4 regions of the Sinorhizobium sp. NFACC03 genome follow, and region 2 is predicted to be linked to each of the others. Evidence: predicted binding sites of a transcription regulator. Region 2 holds the regulator's gene; each other region holds the start of a gene.
What was found. Region 2 encodes PhoB, which activates phosphate uptake and scavenging genes when phosphate is short. Its sites were predicted from a motif close to TGTCATNNANCTGTCAT; they were not measured.
Positions count from the first base shown of each region.

Region 1: the regulator PhoB is predicted to act here: its motif matches at 2,093-2,109, upstream of BLU35_RS11070 (DUF2794 domain-containing protein).
Region 3: the regulator PhoB is predicted to act here: its motif matches at 1,528-1,544, upstream of BLU35_RS18780 (DUF1045 domain-containing protein).
Region 4: the regulator PhoB is predicted to act here: its motif matches at 1,275-1,291, upstream of BLU35_RS03750 (PhoX family protein).

Region 1 covers NZ_FMXF01000006.1:24,948-30,169, forward strand. Annotated here, with positions in the region: gene BLU35_RS11060 (Bax inhibitor-1/YccA family protein) at 26-763, shown strand; gene BLU35_RS11065 (GNAT family N-acetyltransferase) at 886-1,443, shown strand; gene BLU35_RS11070 (DUF2794 domain-containing protein) at 1,668-2,072, opposite strand; gene BLU35_RS11075 (DUF1223 domain-containing protein) at 2,386-3,159, opposite strand; gene acnA (aconitate hydratase AcnA) at 3,366-5,222, opposite strand, start outside.
Region 2 covers NZ_FMXF01000001.1:73,977-79,198, forward strand. Annotated here, with positions in the region: gene pstA (phosphate ABC transporter permease PstA) at 1-917, shown strand, start outside; gene pstB (phosphate ABC transporter ATP-binding protein PstB) at 931-1,746, shown strand; gene phoU (phosphate signaling complex protein PhoU) at 1,797-2,510, shown strand; gene phoB (phosphate regulon transcriptional regulator PhoB) at 2,769-3,452, shown strand; gene BLU35_RS00370 (GcrA family cell cycle regulator) at 3,521-4,042, opposite strand; gene BLU35_RS00375 (aspartate aminotransferase family protein) at 4,464-5,222, shown strand, end outside.
Region 3 covers NZ_FMXF01000014.1:144,725-149,946, forward strand. Annotated here, with positions in the region: gene puuE (allantoinase PuuE) at 1-456, opposite strand, end outside; gene BLU35_RS18780 (DUF1045 domain-containing protein) at 584-1,384, opposite strand; gene BLU35_RS18785 (PRC-barrel domain-containing protein) at 1,651-2,034, shown strand; gene BLU35_RS18790 (NAD(P)/FAD-dependent oxidoreductase) at 2,204-3,346, opposite strand; gene mnmC2 (tRNA (5-methylaminomethyl-2-thiouridine)(34)-methyltransferase MnmC2) at 3,386-4,117, shown strand; gene BLU35_RS18800 (trimethylamine methyltransferase family protein) at 4,372-5,222, shown strand, end outside.
Region 4 covers NZ_FMXF01000001.1:770,413-775,634, forward strand. Annotated here, with positions in the region: gene BLU35_RS03750 (PhoX family protein) at 1-1,198, opposite strand, end outside; gene BLU35_RS03755 (DUF2339 domain-containing protein) at 1,487-4,306, shown strand; gene BLU35_RS03760 (HD domain-containing protein) at 4,313-4,969, shown strand; gene BLU35_RS03765 (MOSC domain-containing protein) at 5,050-5,222, shown strand, end outside.

The DNA.
Region 1 (5,222 bases), on a different contig from region 2:
CCACCGGAGCTTAAATGAGGAAACAATGGCTGATCTGAGAAACTACCAAACCCGAATGTCGCCCGCCGGCGCTCAGGCGGGTGCCGTGATCGATGAGGGCCTTCGCGCGTACATGCTGAAGGTCTACAACCTGATGGCCCTGGGCCTGGCGATCACCGGCGTGGCAGCTTACGGAACCTATGCGCTTGCCGCCTCCAATCCGGCATTCGCCCAGCTCATCTACGCTTCGCCCCTGAAGTGGGTCGTGATGCTGGCGCCGCTGGCGATGGTCTTCTTCATGAGCTTCCGCATTAATTCGATGAGCGTCTCCGCAGCACAGACGACGTTCTGGATCTATGCCGCCCTGATGGGCCTGTCTCTGTCGTCGATCTTCCTGGTCTTCACCGGCCAGAGCATCGTGCAGACGTTCTTCGTCACGGCCGCTTCGTTCGGCGCTCTGTCGCTCTACGGCTACACGACCAAGAAGGACCTGTCGGGCTTCGGCACGTTCCTGATCATGGGCCTCTTCGGCCTGATCATCGCGTCGATCGTCAACATCTTCCTTGCTTCGTCGGCCCTCGGCTTCGCGATCTCCGTGATCGGTGTTCTGATCTTCGCTGGCCTCACCGCCTACGACACGCAGAAGATCAAGGAAATGTACTACGAAGCCGATGACAGCACCGTTGCCGGCCGCAAGGCGATCATGGGCGCGCTGACGCTCTACCTCGACTTCATCAACCTGTTCATGTTCCTGCTGCAGTTCATGGGCAACCGGAACAACTAAGCTTGAAACGAATAGCGGAAAAGGCGGCCTCGGCCGCCTTTTTTGTTGCCGGAAATAGTTGATCGCGTCCCGGCCCCCATGGGAGTAAAGGACGACGAAACCTCGAGATGCAGTTTACCGCCATGTCCCTGAGTCTGCGTGACGCCACCTTGGCCGACCTTCCTGCCATCGCAGCGATCTATCGCGAATCCGTACTGAACGGCGTCGCCACCTATGAGATCGAACCTCCTTCCGAAGCGGAGATGCGAAACCGCTTCGAGACGATCATCGGCAACGGCTACCCCTATGTGGTCGCATGCGATGGCAGCGGATCGATCGTCGGCTATGCCTATGCGTCCGCCTTCCGGACGCGCACGGCCTATCGCTTTCTGGTCGAGGATTCGATCTACCTGGCGCCGGAAGCGCGCGGCAAGGGTGCTGGCAAGGCGCTGCTCGTCGAACTCATTCGTCGTTGCACCGAGCTCGGCTTCCGGCAGATGGTTGCGGTGATCGGCGGTGCCCACCCGGCATCGATCGCCGTACACAGTTCGCTCGGCTTCGAGCATCAGGGCACGATGAAAGCGACCGGCTTCAAGCATGGCCGTTGGCTCGACACGGCGATCATGCAGCTCGCGCTTGGCGAGGGCCAGAAGAGCGATCCGCCGGAAGACGTCTATCCAGACACGCTCTATCAGAACTGATCGTCGCCTCGCGGACGCCCGACATGCGCTGATTGCAGTCGGCCGTCCCGGGGCGGGTCAAAGCCCTGCGTCGGAAGAGGTCGCCGCGCATCTCACCGGGACGCCGGTGCGGATCAGGTCTTAAGGCGCGTCGCGATCTTGCAGGTCCGCTCCCAGCGCTTCAAGCTTCTGATATTTCGCAGGTCGTTATTGCAAAACCGCTGCGTAGTTTTGCGCGACCTGCTTCAGGTTTCCACCAGCTTCAGGACCTTGTCGAACACCTTGAGCACCTGGGCGAGCTCGTGGCCGCGTTTCAGGATCGTGCCGTGAATGTTCAGCACGCTATAGGCGCCCTGTTTCGTCGACAGCTTCGGGTTCTTCTCGATCCGGTAGAGCGGCATTTCTCCCGAACGCTTGAACACCGAGAAGACCGCGCGGTCCTTCAGGTGGTCGATGGCGTAGTCCCGCCATTCGCCTTCGCCGACCATTCGACCGTAGACCCAAAGGATCTGGTCCAACTCGCGGCGATGGAAAGTGATGGGGGGAGGGTTCTTGGCGTTCTTGTATTCGTGAAGATGGACGACCACTTCGGAAGTGGTCTCGCGCTGATGGCGCGCCTCGCCTTGCGGCAAATCCGGCTCATCGGTCATCGGCAATCCGGCCTTCTGTTGTGACAGAACGATAACAGTGTGCCTGACGTGAGCCGAAAAGCAAGCCGGAAGCCGTTGGACGAAGAGGGCATTTCTTACCTCTGCCCCATTTCAGTCAAATCGCCGCCCCAATTCACCGCAAAACTCGCGAGCGCTGACGGACAGAGTCGTTGCCACCGTATGTCCGGTCAGGTCGTCATGCTGCGGGAGTTCACCGAACGCAGCCATGGCCGGTTCGGTCCGGTAACTTCGAACCCTCAGCCCCAGCCCCTCGATGCTGCCGGGCCGAACCACCCCCTTGCGCCGCGCCCGCTTACAATTTGCCTTGCGGGCCGGCGAGCACGGCCGTGGCGCCGATGATCGCGCCCGGCGTTTCCTTGTCCTTCATCGATTGCAAGAGAACGGCACAGCCGCTGTTGCCGGGCCGCTCGGTCAGAACCGTTGCGGGAAGGGTGAAGGTTGCCGGCTTTCCGTCCCACATGCCGATCGTCTGAATGTCGCGCACGGCATGCCAGTAGGGGATTTCCTTGCCGCTGTTCTCCCCCTTCTCCATCTTCACCACTTTCGCGCGGTCGAAATAGACGACGACGACGTTCGCCTTGCCGATGCCGCTACCGACGTTGATCTGGATTTCTTCGCCCTCAATCTTCGCCTCGACGGGAACGGCAAGCCCCTTGCCTTCGGCCTTCATCGTCTCCAGCCGCGTCTTGATCGCCTGAAGATTGCCGCCGTTGACATGGTCGCGCCCGTTCAGGATCGCCTGGGGCGTATAGACGCCATTGCGGCCGAGCATGCGCGCATAGGCGTATTGCCGTTCGGTATTTTCCTTGGAGGCCAGGGTGTCCGCCCAACCGAGATAGTTCCAGTAGTCGACATGGTAGGCGAGCGCCACGACGTCACCGCCATCGACAAGGGCCTTCAGTGCCGCATCGGCCGGCGGGCAGGAGGAACAGCCCTGGCTGGTGAACAGTTCCACGACGCCTTTGATCACCTGTCCGTCCTGTGCCCCGGCCGGTGCACCAGCGGCTGCGAACAGCCCGAAAGCCAGTGCAAAAGGGCGAATGAAAGAACGGTCTGCGGATGTCATGGCGTCACTTCGTTGGGGGCCGTCGGCCTACTCCTTATGGGGGAGTTCATTACATACGCCGGCCACGCATCAACGGGAAGTCACGTTGGAGTGAGGTGACGGGTGAGCACGGGCTTGTGTTGGGACGTTTTGGGATTTGACGACCAAAGAAAGAGCCGGGGCGCCTTTCGACGTCCCGGCTCCAATGCTTTGCCATGGTCTGGCGATCAGGCGGCGAGGTCGCGCAGAACCGTCTGCAGGATGCCGCCGTTGTTGACGTAGGTCACTTCGTCCAGCGTATCGATCCGGCAGATCAGCGGAATTTCCTTCACGCTGCCGTCGCCATAGGTGACCTTGGCAACGCGCTTTTCGCGCGGCTGGACATTGGCGAGGTTGTCGATGGTGACGATTTCATCGCCCTTGAGGCCCAGCGATTCCCAGGTCGTGCCCTCTTCGAAGACGAAGGGGATGACGCCCATGCCGACCAGGTTCGAGCGGTGGATACGCTCGAAGGACTGCGCGATGACGGCCTTGACGCCGAGCAGGTTGGTGCCCTTCGCAGCCCAGTCGCGCGACGAACCGTTGCCGTATTCGACGCCGGCGAAGATGACGAGCGGAACGCCCTCTTCCTTGTACTGCATGGCGGCGTCGTAGATCGACATCTCTTCCTTCGACGGATAGTGGATGGTGTAGCCACCTTCCTTGCCGTTCGGGCCGAGCATGTGGTTACGGATGCGGATGTTGGCAAACGTGCCGCGCATCATCACCTCATGGTTGCCGCGACGGGTACCGTACTGGTTGAAGTCGGCAACGCCGACGCCATGACCGATGAGGTAGGCACCAGCCGGCGAGGCAGCCTTGATCGAACCGGCCGGCGAGATGTGGTCGGTGGTGATCTTGTCGCCGAACAGACCGAGGACGCGCGCGCCCTTGATGTCCGAGATGCCTGAGCCGGACTTGCCCATGCCGACGAAGTAGGGTGGGTTCTGCACGTAGGTCGAGCCATCGTCCCAGGCGTAGGTCTGGCCCGGAGGAACCTGAACGGCCTGCCAGTTTTCGTCGCCCTTGAAGACGTCGGCATACTTGGTCGCGTAGAGTTCACGGGTGACGTACTTGAAGATGAACTCCTGGATTTCCTTGGAGGTCGGCCAGATGTCCTTGAGGAACACCGGGTTGCCGTCCTTGTCTTCGCCGAGCGGTTCGTTGGTCAGGTCCTTCTGGACCGTACCGGCGAGTGCATAGGCAACGACGAGCGGCGGCGAGGCGAGGTAGTTCGCCTGAACGTCCGGCGAGATACGGCCTTCGAAGTTGCGGTTGCCGGAGAGAACGCCGGCAGCAATCAGGCCCTTGTCGTTGATCGTCTTCGAGATCGGGGCCGGCAGCGGACCGGAGTTGCCGATGCAGGTGGTGCAGCCGAAGCCGACGAGGTTGAAGCCGAGTGCGTCGAGGTCCTTCTGCAGGCCCGACTTGGCGAGGTATTCACCGACGACCTGCGATCCCGGTGCCAGCGAGGTCTTGACCCACGGCTTGGACTTCAGGCCCTTGGCAACCGCGTTGCGGGCGAGCAGGCCGGCTGCAATCAGCACCGACGGGTTGGAGGTGTTGGTGCACGACGTGATCGCAGCGATGGCAACGTCGCCATGGCCGAGATCGAAGTCGGTGCCATCGACGGCGTAGCGGTTCGAAAGCTGGCCCGGCTTCTTGTAGTCGCCTTCGAGCGCGGTTGCGAAACCGGATGCGATGCTTTCGAGCGGGATGCGGCCTTCTGGACGCTTCGGACCAGCCATAGCGGGAACGACGTCGCCGAGGTCGAGTTCCAGCGTGTCGGTAAAGACAAGCTCCGAGCCGTCACCGTCGCGCCACATGCCCTGGGCCTTGGAATAGGCTTCGACGAGCGAAATGCGCTGCTCTTCGCGGCCGGACATGGTGAGGTAGTTGATGGTTTCGCTGTCGACCGGGAAGAAGCCGCAGGTCGCGCCGTATTCCGGACCCATGTTGCCGATGGTCGCACGGTCAGCGAGCGTCATGTTGTCGAGGCCCGGGCCGAAGAATTCGACGAACTTCGAGACCACGCCCTTCTTGCG
Region 2 (5,222 bases):
GCGACATGGTCGTGGCGGATCCGTCCATCATCGGCAAGACCATTCCAGTCACCCTTTTGGCCGAAGCCAACATCGACTCCGCCAACAAGGGGCAGATCGACCTCAAGGTCGAAGAGAGCAAGCGCAAGGTCAAGGACCAGCAGGTCACCTGGATGAACGAGCTCGAAAGCGCCGGCGTCCTGAAGAAGAGCTTCAACACCGGCATCTTCACCTTCGGCGCCTCCAGCCGTCCTGAAGCGGCGGGCGTCGGCGTTGCCGCCCTCGGCTCGTTCTACATGATGCTGATCGTGCTCCTGCTGTCGTTGCCGATCGGCGTTGCCGCCTCGATCTATCTCGAAGAGTTCGCTCCGAAGAACCGGCTCACCGACCTGATCGAGGTCAACATCAACAACCTCGCGGCCGTTCCGTCGATCGTCTACGGTCTGTTGGGTCTCGCCGTCTTCATCAACTTTGCCGGCATGCCGCGTTCGGCGGCCGTCGTCGGCGGTTTCGTGCTGACGCTGATGACCCTGCCGACGATCATCATCGCCACCCGCGCGGCCTTGAAGGCGGTTCCGCCGTCCATCCGTTCGGCGGCGCTCGGTCTCGGTGCCTCGAAGATGCAGACCATCTTCCACCACGTTCTGCCGCTGGCGATGCCGGGCATTCTGACCGGTACGATCATCGGCCTTGCCCATGCGCTTGGCGAAACCGCGCCGTTGCTGTTGATCGGCATGGTCGCCTTCGTCGTCGACTATCCCGGTTCGCCGATGGAGCCATCGACAGCGCTGCCGGTGCAGATCTACATGTGGGCCAACGAGGCGGAACGCGCCTTCGTCGAGCGCACCTCCGGCGCGATCATCATACTTCTCATCTTCCTCGTCGTCATGAACCTTGGCGCCATTCTGTTGCGACGTCGCTTTGAGCGCCGTTGGTAGTGAGGTAATTACTATGAACATCATGTCAGAAGCAGCGGTCGAGAAAGCCTTGGATCAGAAAATGAACACGGTTCCCTTCAAGATGATCGGCAAGGATGTGTCGGTCTACTACGGCGAGAAGCGGGCGCTTTTCGACGTCAACCTCAACATCCGCGAGAACACGGTAACGGCGCTGATCGGTCCGTCGGGCTGCGGCAAGTCGACCTTCCTGCGCACGCTGAACCGCATGAACGACACCATCGAGAACTGCCGCGTCACCGGCAAGATCACGCTCGATGAGGACGACATCTACGACCCGACCATTGACGTGGTCGAGCTGCGCGCCCGCGTCGGCATGGTCTTCCAGAAGCCGAACCCGTTCCCGAAGTCGATCTACGACAACGTCGCCTACGGTCCGCGCATCCACGGACTTGCCCGCACCAAGGCGGACTTTGACGATGTGGTCGAGACCAGCCTGCAGAAGGCAGGTTTGTGGAACGAGGTGAAGGACCGCCTGCAGGAGCCGGGCACCGGCCTCTCCGGTGGTCAGCAGCAGCGCCTTTGCATCGCACGCGCTGTTGCCGTCAGCCCGGAAGTCATCCTGATGGACGAGCCCTGCTCGGCACTCGACCCGATCGCGACCGCCAAGGTCGAGGAACTCATCCACGAACTGCGCACGAACTTCACGATCGTCATCGTGACCCACTCGATGCAGCAGGCCGCCCGCGTGTCGCAGCGCACCGCCATGTTCCACCTCGGCAATCTCGTCGAGGAGAACGACACCGACAAGATGTTCACCAATCCGGATGACCAGCGCACCCAGGATTACATCATGGGCCGCTTCGGCTGAGGCCAATCACGGCTGCAACAGTCACTGGAAAGCGCCTGTAAGGATCGACGATCATGTCCATGCATATCATGTCCGCCTATGACGAAGAACTGAAGTACCTGACGCGCCGCATCTCGGAAATGGGCGGTCTCGCCGAGCAGATGGTCGCCGAATCCGTCCGCGCCCTAGTCAATTCCGACCTGGCGCTGGCGCAAAAGGTAATCTCGGACGACACCGTTCTCGATGATGCCGAGCGCCAGATCGGCGAGAAGGCGATTGTCACGATCGCCAAGCGCCAGCCGGTCGCCGCCGACCTTCGCGAGATCATGGGGTCGATCCGCATCGCCTCCGACCTGGAGCGTGTCGGCGACCTCGGCAAGAACACTGCCAAGCGCGTGATCGCGGTTGCCGGTTCGGGCATCCCGCGCAAGCTCGCCCGCGGTCTCGAGCATCTCGCCGAACTCGCTCTGGTGCAGCTCAAGGAAGTGCTCGACGTCTATGCCTCGCGTTCGCCGGAAAAGGCCAATAGCATTCGCGAACGCGACGAGGAGATCGACGCGATCTACACCTCGCTGTTCCGCGAGCTGCTCACCTACATGATGGAAGATCCGCGCAACATCACGCCCTGCACGCATCTTCTGTTCTGTGCCAAGAACATCGAGCGTATCGGCGACCACGCGACCAACATCGCCGAGACGATCTATTACATGGCGACGGGTGCCCAGCCGGAGGGCGAGCGCCCGAAGGATGACAACACGTCGACGTTGGGCTCGGTCAACGACTAGAAGGTTTGAGCGGGATGCGGGGGACAACCGCATACACTTTTCCTCATCCCGCTCTGGCGTCAAACGCGCCGTTCGCAATGCATGCCCATGAGTATCATCCGGTCGCGGCTTCGGTCGCGGCCCCGAATTCCTGCATCTGAAGCATGCGGCTTTTCGCACCGCCTTTGAAAATGGCGGGGATGCTCCAGATTTAGAGTGTCTGAGTGCCGGCCGGTCCGCTGGACCCGCGCGGCGCTCGCGGTAAGGAGACGTTACCTGATGTTGCCAAAAATCGCCGTGGTCGAAGACGAAGAGGCGCTGAGCGTCCTGCTGCGTTACAATCTGGAAGCTGAAGGCTTCGACGTCGATACGATCCTCAGGGGTGACGAGGCGGAGATCCGGCTACAGGAACGCCTGCCCGACCTTCTGATCCTCGACTGGATGTTGCCTGGCGTCTCCGGCATCGAGCTTTGCCGTAGGTTGCGCCAGCGCCCGGAGACGGAGCGGCTGCCGATCATCATGCTGACGGCGCGCGGCGAGGAAAGCGAGCGCGTTCGCGGTCTCGCGACCGGGGCCGACGACTATGTGGTCAAGCCCTTCTCCACGCCGGAGCTGATGGCCCGCGTCAAGGCGATGCTCCGCCGGGCGAAGCCCGAAGTTCTCTCGACGCTGCTGCGCTGCGGCGACATCGAGCTCGACCGGGAAACCCATCGCGTCCATCGTCGCAGCCGCGAAGTTCGCCTGGGGCCGACGGAGTTCCGCCTGCTGGAGTTCCTGATGTCCTCTCCGGGCCGTGTCTTCTCGCGCTCGCAGTTGCTGGACGGCGTCTGGGGCCACGACATCTATGTCGACGAGCGGACCGTCGACGTGCATGTCGGCCGCCTGCGCAAGGCGCTGAACTTCTCGACCATGCCTGATGTCATCCGCACCGTGCGCGGCGCCGGCTACTCGCTCGAAAGCTGAGAAGGGCAAACAGAAGTCAATGAAAAAGGGGCCGATCGGCCCCTTTCGTTTTGGTCCTGTGCGGATCCTTAGCGCATCCGACGGCGCTCGGCGGATGGCTGGTAGGCAAGCCGCGCATGGAAGCTGCAATAGGGCGAAGCTTCCGGGGAATCGTTGCCGCAGAAGTGGAACTCTTCCTTCAGCGGGTCGCCGATCGGCCACTTGCAGGTGCGTTCGGTGAGCTGGGTCAGCTCGAGGCGGCGCGACATCGGCACGACCACGTCGGTCTGGATGCTGAAATCCTGCTCGGCAACGAGATCGACTTCGATCTCTTCCTTGAGGACGGTGGCGCCGGACGGACGGGCAACGGTGCGGGTCGAAACGCGCGAGGCGTAGTTCGGAGCGCGCGGCGCCGAGGTCGGCCGCTTCGGGCGGGCTGCCGCAGTGGTGCTGCCGCCGGCTTTGGCGCGGCCGGGAAGGCTCAGGCGATGAACCTTGCCGATGACAGCGTTACGGCTGACGCCGCCGAGCTGTGCCGCGATCTGGCTTGCGCTCAGGCCCTCGGACCAAAGCTTCTTCAGTTTCTCCACCCGCTCGTCAGTCCAGTTCATTTCTGCACTCTCCGTTCTCAGCGTTGGGGATGGCAGAATCCCTCACCGCACCCCGGTTGAATCTCGAGGTTGCAAACGCGATAACTCTTTTGGTGACTAGGTCCGCCGCATGCGTCTAGTAATTGAATGTTAACGTACTGACCGCCGGACTCCGTGGCAAGAGTCCGGGGAATCACGCCGAATCGAATTCGTAGTTTTCCCCAACTTGCTCGATCAGCGTTGCATTTTTGCAAGCCCTTCCGGCCGATTTTTTCGTCGCAGGGAAATGGATCTCGTTACCGCGCTGCAAGGCTTGGTTTTGTTGACATTGCAGTGCGAAATAGGAATAGTGCCTGCGCCGCCGAAAGGCGGCATTTTTGATTTTTATCGGGCCGCATGAAGCAGCGGGACCGATGCCGATTGGAGTGAAGGAGAGCCTCGCATGACTGCAACCACGCCGCTTTACGATACCTACATGCGCGCGCCGTTGCGTTTCGAGCGAGGAGAGGGCGTCTGGCTGATCGCCGAAGACGGCTCGCGCTATCTCGACTTCGCTGCCGGCGTTGCCGTGAACTCGCTCGGCCATGCGCATCCGCATCTCGTCGAGGCGCTGAAGGCGCAGGCCGAGAAGGTTTGGCACCTTTCCAACCTTTACGAGGTTCCCGGTCAGGAAAGTCTTGGACGCCGCCTGGCCGCCGTAACCTTTGCTGATCGGGTCTTCTTCACCAATTCCGGTGCGGAAGCGCTGGAATGCGCGATCAAGACGGCGCGGCGCTACCACTTCGCCAAAGGCCAGCCGGAGAAGTTTCACATCATCACCTTCGAGGGCGCCTTCCACGGCCGCACGATCGCGACGATCGCGGCCGGTGGTCAGCAAAAGTACATTGAAGGTTTCGGGCCAAAGGCCCCAGGGTTCTACCAGGTTCCGTTCGGCGACCTCGCAGCCGTCAAGAATGCGATCACCGAGGAGACCGCCGCGATCCTGATCGAGCCGATCCAGGGCGAGGGCGGCATCCGTCCCGCGACCAAGGAATTCATGCAGGAACTGCGCGCCCTCTGCGACGAATTCGGCCTGCTCCTGATCCTCGACGAGGTTCAGACCGGCGTCGGCCGCACCGGCAAGCTTTTCGCCCATGAGTGGACGGGCATCCGCCCGGATATCATGGCCGTTGCCAAGGGTATCGGTGGCGGCTTCCCGCTC
Region 3 (5,222 bases), on a different contig from region 2:
CAGACGGACGACTTCGCGGATATGCTCGCGCTCGACCTCCTCCGGAAAATCCTTGTATTCCAGCCAGCGCAGGCCGTGGCTGGCGATTTCCCAGCCGGCTTCCTTCATGGCCGCAACCGCTTCCGGATTGCGCGCCATGGCGAGCGTCACGCCGTAGACCGTCAGCGGAACGTTACGGCTCGTGAACATGCGCCACAGCCGCCAGAAACCGGAGCGTGCGCCATATTCGTAGATCGATTCCATGTTGAGATTACGCTGTCCCTGCCAGGGCTGCGCGCCGACGATCTCGGACAGCAGACATTCGGACGCCGCGTCGCCATCGAGAATGCAGCTCTCGCCGCCCTCCTCGTAGTTCAGCACGAACTGCACGGCAATGCGCGCATCGCCCGGCCAGTTTGCCTTCGGCGGATTGCGGCCGTAGCCAACGAGGTCGCGCGGATACTTAGTCTCAGACATCAAATCACCCTTCGATTTTTCCAGAACGGTATCACCGCCGACCGGATTGTCGATACCGAAATCTACCCGCGAAGGGTTGCTGGGCGACGAGTTCGGAATGAGACGAAGGCTGAATTCTGCGCTCTCACTAGCGATGCGCCATCAATGCCGCGACGATGAGCGGCAAGGGCCGGATCGATCCCGAACCAAGAGAGGGATCGGCGGCAACGCGCTTGGCGCGCTCGGCGCGCGCATTCGTGGAGATCTTGCCGAGCGGGTGCTGCGAATGCACGCGCAGGGGCGCGCCGGTCTCTTGCTCGACGAAGAGGGCAAGGCTGCCGATGGCAAGCGGCGTCGCCAGGCATGGCTCGAACAGGTCGCGAAGCGGCGCCTCGACCTGGCGTATCGCGTCCGACGCGAGCGGGCCAGTCAACATCATGTGAAAGCGGTACTCGTCCATCACATGAGGATCGCCCCAGCGGTGCAGGTTGGAAAACTGCGGTGCGGTCAGCCGATCCGGATCGGAGCGCTCGATCTCGTCTTCGCTGAGTGGCGCACGAAAAGCATCGAACTCCTGAACGATATTGGCGGCCAGCAGATGCATCGCGGTGCTCGGGACCTGCGGCATCAGGCCAAAGCACCGGCCGATGCGGGCGACCTCCAGGCGATCGATTTCGAACGGTGTCTGCGCGCCGGCAAAATGCATCAGCGCCTTCAGGAGCTGTGATTCCGTCATATCCGGATGCAGACGAAACGGCGACATCATCACCGCATGGAAACCGAAGCGGCGCGGTACGGCCGTATGGTAGGCGATGTCGGCAGAGCTCAGGCCCGCAACCGAAGGCAGTTCCGTCGGTTCGCCGGAATAGACGTTGCGCCCAAGCCAGCTTGCGGCAACCGCGGAAAGCGGGTCGGCCATCGGCGGCGTAAAACAAATGGCGTAGCGCATGTCTGGCTCCGGTATCCGTTCGAGCGGGATGAGGAAAAATGCCTGCGGTTTTCCGCCCCGCTCCAATGAGATCGATCACGCTTATGAGTGCCGATCCGGCTCGGGATCATCGTGATCTATTGGCCGCGTCTTAGGTGATTTGCGTGACAGATTGACGAAGTGGATCCTGCAAAACCACGCGATCCCGCCGGCTTGCGCCGGATTTTCGGAACCATCCAGCCCAACGGCCGTTCCCTCAAGGTAACAATCAAGGATGGAGAAGAAGCGTGAGCTATCACAACGCAAACCTGCAGGATGCCCGGATCAAGGAAACCCTGATCGGAAGCGACAAGGTTGAAGGCACGAAGGTCTATGGCTCCGACAACAAGCACATCGGCTCGATCGAGCGCGTGATCATCGAAAAACGCAGCGGTCGCGTTGCCTACGCCGTGCTCGGTTTCGGCGGTTTCCTCGGCCTCGGCGAAGACCACTATCCGCTGCCCTGGGCGAAGTTGACCTATGACGAAAACCTCGGCGGCTATCGCACCGACGTGACGCGCGATCAAGTCGAGCGCGCACCGAAATATCGCGGCAACGAGGAATACAACTGGAACGAGGAAAACGGCCGTCGCGTCTACGACTACTACGGCGTACCGCCCTACTGGATGTAAGGTCGGACTTTCGAATGTCTGAATATTCGAGGCTCCGCCAGCGGCGGGGCCTTTCCTATGCCCGATCCTAGAGCGCCGTGCGTTCAAGTGAACGCACAAAGGACGCTCTAGCACTTTGAATCTAGAGCATCTTTCCGCTTCCAGTGATTCCACTTGAGAGCGGGATGCTCTAGAGATGCTTCTCGCGAAGCGCCGCAATGTGGTTCCGGCACAGGAAGGATTCCGGCAGATCGAGCGTCGGGAGACCGGCGATCTCGTCGACAACGAAGCGCGCCAACCGATGCGCAATCCCGAAGCTCACCTTGAAGCCGCCGGTCAGCACGGAAATGTTCGAATGATCAGGGTGCCGCCCGACCATGGGTTCGCGCCCCGCCGACTTTGGCCTGAGCCCGGCCCAGCGCTCGACCACCTCCGCATCCGCCAGACACGGCGCCAGCAACGTGGCGCGTCGAAGGAGATCGTCGAGCTGTTCGTCCGTGGACAGTGGATCGGCAAAGCTGTTCTCGCTGGTGCTGCCGATCGCCACATGGCCATCGTCATGAGCGATGATGTAGACGCCATCGGTGAAAATAACCGGCAGGCCTGGATCGACATCCGCCCTCAAGAGCGCGGCCTGGCCCTTGACCGCCGTGCCGCTCGTCGCTTTCAGCGGCCCCGACACAGCATCGATCAGCGGGAAACTGCCGATGCCGGCAGCGATGATGCAATGGTCGAAGCTGAGCCGGCTGCCATCGTCACGCTCGGCCCTGCCGTGCGCCGGAAGGATGGCGCGCACGCCCGAGCCTTCATCGATCTGAACATTCTGCAACTGCAACAGGGCGGCACGCAGGGCCGACAGCGTGCGGCGCGGCGACACCCGCGCGGCCAGCGTATCGAAAACGACGCCATGCGCCGTTGCCTCCGTGCCTGGCCAACCCTTCGGGCCTTCCTCCTGGACATGCCAGAAGAATTGCCGGTCGCCCGCGCGCCATTGCTGTCGTGCGTCCTGTTCATGCCGGAGCGCAATGTCGCGTAAGTGCGGCTTGGCGAGCGGCATCAGCCGCCCGGTGCGGCGATAGCCGGTCGACACCCCCGCCTCGGCTTCGAGCTGCGCGATCTCCTCTTCGAGGGACACCAGCGCTTCGAACTGGAATTGCTTCTTGGCATTCCAGCGGTCGGGCATATGCGGCATGAGCGCGCCCAGTGGGCCGCCGCTCGCGCCGGCACCGATGGCCTGTTGCTCGACGAGCCGCACCGTCATGCCCTTGCGCGCGGCGGAAAGGGCGGCCCACAGCCCCATGATACCGCCGCCGACGACCAAAAGCTCGCTCATCGATTGACCTTCTCCGGCCGGCGGATTATCGCCTTTGCCATGACAGGACCAGCAGACCCGATCGACCCGCCAGCGCACCAAAACCTTGATTGGCACGAGGGCGATATGCCCTATTCCCGGGAGTTTGGCGATCACTTTTATTGCCGCACCGATGGGCGGCTGGAATGCGGTCACGTCTTCCTTTCGGGCAACGGCCTGCCGGAGCGCTGGGTCGGTACGGGCACCTTCCGCATCGGCGAACTGGGCTTCGGCACCGGGCTCAATTTCTGCGAGACATGGCGCCAGTGGAAGGCAACCGCTGGAGCCGGCGACCGCCTGCATTTCGTCTCATTCGAGCGATTTCCCATGGCCGCCGACGAGATTTCCCGTGCGCTCAGCCACTGGCCGGAAATCGATGCGGAACGGATGGCCCTGATCTCCCGCTGGCCGGCAGACCCCGACGGTGACGTCCGCATCGACTTTGGCGACGGCGTCACCCTCACGGTCGTCTGCGGTCCGGCGCTCGAAGGTGTCGCCCGCACCGAACATCCGTTCGACGCCTGGTATCTCGACGGTTTCGCCCCCTCGCGCAATCCCGACATGTGGTCGGAAGAGCTGATGCGGCACGTCTTCGAAAAAACCGCGCCCAGCGGTAGCTTCGCGACCTATGCGGCCGCCGGTTTCGTCCGCCGCAATCTTCAGGCCGCCGGCTTCGTCGTCGAAAAACGCAAGGGTTTCGCCGGCAAGCGCGAGATGCTGCGGGGCGACCGCCCCTACTGTATGTCTCCCTAAATCGACCTCGATTTAAGGACAAAGACATGCAGAAAATCAAAGTGCTACAGCGACCTTTGCGCGTCTGATAAGACGCGCGGCGCTGTAGGCGCTCCCCCCGATTTCGATGTGTCTTGAACGGTTGCGCCATCGCACTGCGAAAATGCGTCAGCGGAAACGATTTACTCCACAAGAGAACTGAACTGTCGCAAATGGCGGGCCATCGCCGCCGAGAATCTGCGACACAACCCCATCGGCAACACGGTGGGTCCTTCATGAACGACGATCAGTTTCCCGATGCAGCAACCGGTGATGCGGCCTCGACCCCGCTGGAGCGGCGACGCAGGCCAGGTGGCCGCGGCGCTGAGCGGACCCGCAAGTCCACAGGCGGAAAATATCTCAATCTTGTCAATACGCTGGCAAAGTCCACGGTGCTTTCGGAAGATGCGCTCGAAGCGATCCATGACGCGTCGCTGACCATCCTCGAAGAGATCGGCATGGACATCATCCTGCCGGAAGCACGCGACCGGATGAAGGCCGTCGGCGCCGACGTGACGCCCGGCACCGACCGAGTGCGCTTCGACCGCGGGCTGATCATGGACATGATCGCCTCCGTGCCTCCGGCCTTCACGATGCATGCCCGCAACCCCGCGCGCAACGTCGCGATCGGCGGCAACAATCTCGTCTTCGCCCAGATCGCCAGCGCGCCCTTCGTCGCCGATCGTGACGGCGGTCGCCGCACCGGCAACCACGAAGACTTCCGCAAGCTGGTGAAACTCGCACAGTCCTACGACATCGTGCACACGACCGGCGGCTATCCGGTCGAGCCGGTCGATCTGCATGCCTCAGTCCGCCATCTCGACTGCCTCTCCGACATGGTGAAGCTCACCGACAAGGTCTTCCACGCCTATTCGCTTGGGAAGCAGCGCAACACCGACGGTATCGAGATCGCCCGCATCGGCCGCGGCATCTCCATGGAGCAGATGGAGCGCGAGCCTTCGCTGTTCACCATCATCAACACCTCCTCTCCGCTCCGCCTCGACGGACCGATGCTGCAGGGCATCATCGAGATGTCCTCGCGCAACCAGGTGGTGGTGGTCACGCCCTTCACATTGGCCGGCGCGAT
Region 4 (5,222 bases), 700 kb from region 2:
CAGGGTTGAAGGCGCCCTTGGTCACGAACTTGTAGACATAGTCGTAACGCTCGTCGTCGCCGGAATAGAGCACGACGCGCCCATCCTTGTTGACGATCGATTCACAGCCTTCGTGCTTGTAGCGGCCGAGTGCGGTGCGCTTCTTCGGTACCGAGGTCGGATCCAGCGCGTCGACCTCGACGATCCAGCCGAAGCGATTGGCTTCGTTCGGTTCCTTGGAGACGTCGAAACGGTCGTAGAAGGAGGCCCATTCGTACTGGCCGCCCGGTGCGCCCAGGCGCTTGAGCTGCTTGTACTCCGGGTGGTCTTCGGCGAGCTCGCCGCCGAAATAGCCGTTGAAGTTTTCTTCGGCCATCATGTAGGTGCCCCAGGCGGTGACCCCGCCGGCGCAATTGTTGATCGTGCCGAACACCTTCTTTCCCGTCGGGTCGGACGGCGTCTTCAGGCGGTCATGACCGGCGGCCGGCCCGGTGATCTGCATCTCGGTGTTGACCGTGATGCGGCGATTGTTCTTGCCGTCGAGAACCGGCTGCCACTTGCCGTCGACCTTGCGGATCTCGATGATCGTGCCGCCATGGGCGGCCATTTCGATGTCGACCAGTTTCTTGGTGTACTCACCGAGAACGACCTTCTCTTCCTCGACTTCCTTGCCGTCCTTCGTCACCTTTTCCTTCACGACGCTGGCGAAGGCCGGGAACATCAGCTCGGCATTGGTATATTCGTGGTTGACGACCAGGAGGCCATGGTCGGCGCTGCCGTCGAGCGGAATGAAGCCGACATAGTCGTTGTTATAGCCGAACAGCTTTTCCTGGGCAGCGGCCGTCTGGTTCTTCGGGTCGAACTCCGGGCTATCCGCGAAGATCTTGTCGCCCCAGCGCAGCAGGATGTCGGCATCGTAACCCTCGGCGACGTGGTGCTTCTCGTCGACGCCGGCTTCGATCTCGGTGAAGTCGAAGCGCGAACCTTCCTCGGCGCGTGCTTCTTGTGCGGTCAGGAGAGCCAGCGGGCTGACCGTCGTCGAAATCGCGGCAACGGCGAGCGAGCCGCCGATGAAGGAGCGGCGCGAGAAACGGCGATGGATGATGTCGCCCATCGTCGGGTTGGTGGAACAGTTGTGGCCAATGTCTTCCAGCTCTTCCCTGCGTTCCGTCAGCGTCTTGAATTCGGTCTCTTCCGTCTGGCCGAGATGCTTGTCCATGATCGGGTCTCCTGGTTGAACGATGGAAACCACCGCGCCGAGACAGCGGTGTTCATCCGCCTGTACCAGTTGCCCGGTGACAGTTCTGCGACATTTCCGTGAAGAGATTACAGCGCTCGGCCGTCTATTGTATGTTTCCTGAAATCCCATTCGATTTCAGGATAAAAACATGCAGCTACAGGGACCTTTGTGCGTCTGATAAGACGCGCGGCGCTGTAGAGATTTGGCGAGCGTACAAAAGTTTGTATGGTTGCGCCGAGCACGCCGGTGCGACCGTCAGGGGTATACATGTTCGAACTCTTTGCTTTTCTTGCCTTTATCCTCGCTCTTTCCGCCTTCGCCGGCGGTCGCAAGACGGCCGAGCGGCTGGGGGCTGAAATCTCCGCGCTGAAGGCCGAGGTCGCAAAGCTGAAGACCTCATCGGGCGAAGGCGTTCAGGCCGAAGCGACGACCGAAGAGCTCGCCGCCGCGCCCGAATCGCCGGTGGAACCGGAGACGGTCGAGGAGACTGCGATCGGCCTGACGGCCGGCGCGCGCGAGGGTGCCCGGATCTTCGGCGAAGTGGAGAAGGCGGCGGAAGACATCGAGGGTGGCGAGACCATTGCCGCCAGCACAGAAGCGCCACAGCCGGTACCGGCTGCGCTCCGTCAGACCGAAAGCCTGGAAAGCCGCCTCGGCGCGCGTTGGGCGGTCTGGGTCGGCGGCATTGCGCTCGCGCTCGGCGGCGTCTTCATGGTCAAATATTCGATTGATGCCGGCCTCCTGAGCCCGGCGGTTCGCCTGACGCTTGCCGCCCTGTTCGGCCTCCTGTTGATGGCCGCAGGGGAGGTCATCCGCAGGCGTGCGGTGCCTGTCATCGCCAATGAATTCCAGAACGCGATGATCCCCGGCATCCTGACTGCGGCCGGTGCCGTCACCCTGTTCGGTGTCGCCTATGCCGCCTATGGCATCTACGGCTATATCGGCACGGGCGCGGCATTCGTTCTGCTGGCCGCGACCTCGCTGGCGACCGTTGGTCTGTCGCTGCTGCATGGGCAGGCGCTCGCCGGCCTCGGTCTGCTTGCCTCGCTCGCAACCCCGGCACTCGTCTCGAGCGACGAACCGCGCCCCTGGGTCCTCTTCGGTTTCCTCTCGGTCGTCTGGCTGGCGACTTTGCTCGCGTCGCGGCTGCGGACTTGGACGGTAGTGCCGACCCTTGCCAACGTCGGCATCGGGCTTTGGGGGCTTGCCTATATCACTGCGGCCTCGCCATTCGAACCGCTGCCGGTCACATTTGCGCTGTTGGTGATGATCGTCGGCATCGGCCTCGTCTGGCCAGGTGCTACGGAAGCTGCTCCCGCGCCCGAAGTGCCTGAGGGTGCGCAGCGGCGCGGCGCCGTTGCCGGACAGTGGGAACGGTTGTTTATCCCGCCGCATGCGGCAATCTCCATTTCCGCGGCCATCGCCGCCACGGTGCTTGCGCTCCTTCTGATCAGCCCGGCGGTTTCCGCGGCGACGTATCCGGTGACGGAGTTTGCCGTTGTCATTGCTGTCCTCGCTGCCTTGGGAGCCTGGCGAGCGACGGCGGTCTATCCCGCCGTACTTTCCGCCGTCGGCGCAGTCGCCGGCGTCTGGAGCCTGACGGCGCTGAGTGGCGTGCTCGCCTATCTCGATCCCTCGCTTGCCGACGCTCTGCCGACGATCGTGCTGCCTGGCCGCACCGCCATGATCACGGCAATGCTGCTTGCGGCGCTGTTCGTGTTGCTCGGCGGCTTCGTGCTATCGCGCCGCCTCGTCACCCATCCGCATTATTCGACCCTTTGGGCCGGCATCGCCGCGGTTGTCCCGATCGCCCTGACGGCGATGTCGTTCCTGATGACCGGCAACTATGCCTTCGATCTGCCGCACGGCCTGTTCTCGCTCTTCGCCGGAGCCGCGCTGCTCGCGTTAGTGGACTGGCTTTACCGCCGCGGCGGCGAGGCGGAGGCGCGCGATATCACGGCTGGATTACTGGTCGCCGGTTCGTTCGCGTTCTTTGTCCTTGCCCTTCATGCCTGGACCGATGGGCTCGTCACCACACTTGCGATTGCCGTGCTCGGAACAGCCTATGCGCTCGCGACACGCATCCGCACCTGGCCGATCCTGCCCTGGATGACCGGTGCTGCGGCTGTGGTCGTTCTCGGGCGCATCGCCTGGGAGCCGACGATCGTCGGTGCTGGCAATCTCGGCACCACGCCTGTCTTCAACGCGCTCCTGCCGGGCTACGGCATTCCCGCCGCGCTCCTCGCCGGCTCCGCCTATTTCCTGAGATCCTGGTCGAACACACGAGTACGCAACCTCCTGCAGGCGCTCGCCAGTCTCTTCGTGCTCTTGACGCTCGCGATCCTCGTGCGTCACGCGATGAACGGCGGCGTGCTCGACAGCGCTGTGCCGACGCTCGGCGAGCAGTCGATCTACACGCTGCTGGCGATCGGCGCCTCGGCGATCTTCATGAGCCTCGACATGAAGTCGCCGAGCCCGGTCTTCCGCTATGGCGGCATGGGCCTCGGCGTACTTTCGATGTTGTCGGTGCTTTCGGCGCATCTCCTCGGCCTCAACCCTTACTTCAGCGGCGAGCTTCTCGGTCATATCCCGTTCTTCGATCTCCTGCTGATCGGCTATCTGCTACCGGGGCTCGGCTATGCGGGGCTAGCCTGGTATGCGCGTGACAAGCGGCCGTTGCCCTATGTCATGGCGCTTGCGGTCAGCGGCGCTGTGCTGGCCTTCGCCTGGGCGAGCCTCACGGTCCGCCGGGCATGGCAGGGGGAAGACATCGCGGATTGGAAGGGTTTCCTGCAGGGGGAGACCTACACCTATTCGGTTGTCTGGCTGCTGCTGGGCGTGTTGCTGCTCGTGCTCGGTTCGCGTTTCCATGCCAAGAGCATTCGCATCGCTTCGGCCGTTCTCGTCTTCGTCGCTGTCCTGAAGGTGTTCCTGATCGACATGTCCAACCTCGAAGGTTTCCTGCGGGCCCTGTCCTTCATCGGCCTTGGCGGGGTATTGATCGGGATAGGGCTCTTCTATCAGAAGATCCTGTCCGGTGTCGGCGTCGCATCGACGGCGCCGACAGATCCTGCCGAACAGCAATAGGACGTCATGACACATATTTCGAAACTGGCGGCAGCCTTCGCGCCGCATGAGGATCTCGCCGCGGTGCTGCTGCCGCATGCCTTTGCCGCCGATGACGGCTCGCATGATGCCGCGCATCTGATCCGCGTCTGGAAGAATGCTGCGCGCATCCACGCGGAGGAGGGCGGCGATACGCGTTCGCTCGCCGCCGCCGTCCTGCTCCATGATTGCGTCTCGGTCGAGAAGAACTCGCCCTTGCGCACCCAGGCATCACGTCTGGCGGCGGAGAAGGCGACCGGCATTCTGCAGGAACTCGGCTGGGGTACGGGAGAGACCGGCGCCGTGGCGCACGCCATCCTGACCCACAGCTTCTCCGCCAACATTGCACCGGAGACGCTGGAGGCGAGGATTCTTCAGGATGCCGACCGGCTGGATGCGATCGGTATGGTCGGCGCCGCCCGCTGCTTCTATATCGCCGGGCGCATGGGCAGCGGTCTCTATGACCCCCTCGATCCGCTGGCGGAGGCAAGGGAACTCGATGACAAGGCGTTCGCCATCGATCATTTCGAGACCAAGCTGTTCCGGTTGGCCGATGGCTTCAAGACCGAAGCTGGCCGCCGATTGGCGGCGGAGCGCGAGGAGCGCCTGCGCGACGTGCTTGCCATGATGCTCGATGAAATCTAATTCTTTCAAGATATTGCCGCTATCCCGTGAATCGGATCGTCAGGCGCTTGAATCTATTTTTGAACATGAAGGAATTGTCCATGAAGGTGACCGGTCTCAACATTCATCCGCTGAAAAGCGGCCGCGCCATCGCCCGTGAGACGGTTACCGTCAACCTCGATGGCGTCGAGGGCGACCGGCGCTTCATGCTGATCGAGCCGGACGGGCGCTTCATCACCCAGCGCGAATTGCAGGCGCTGGCGAAGGTCGAAGC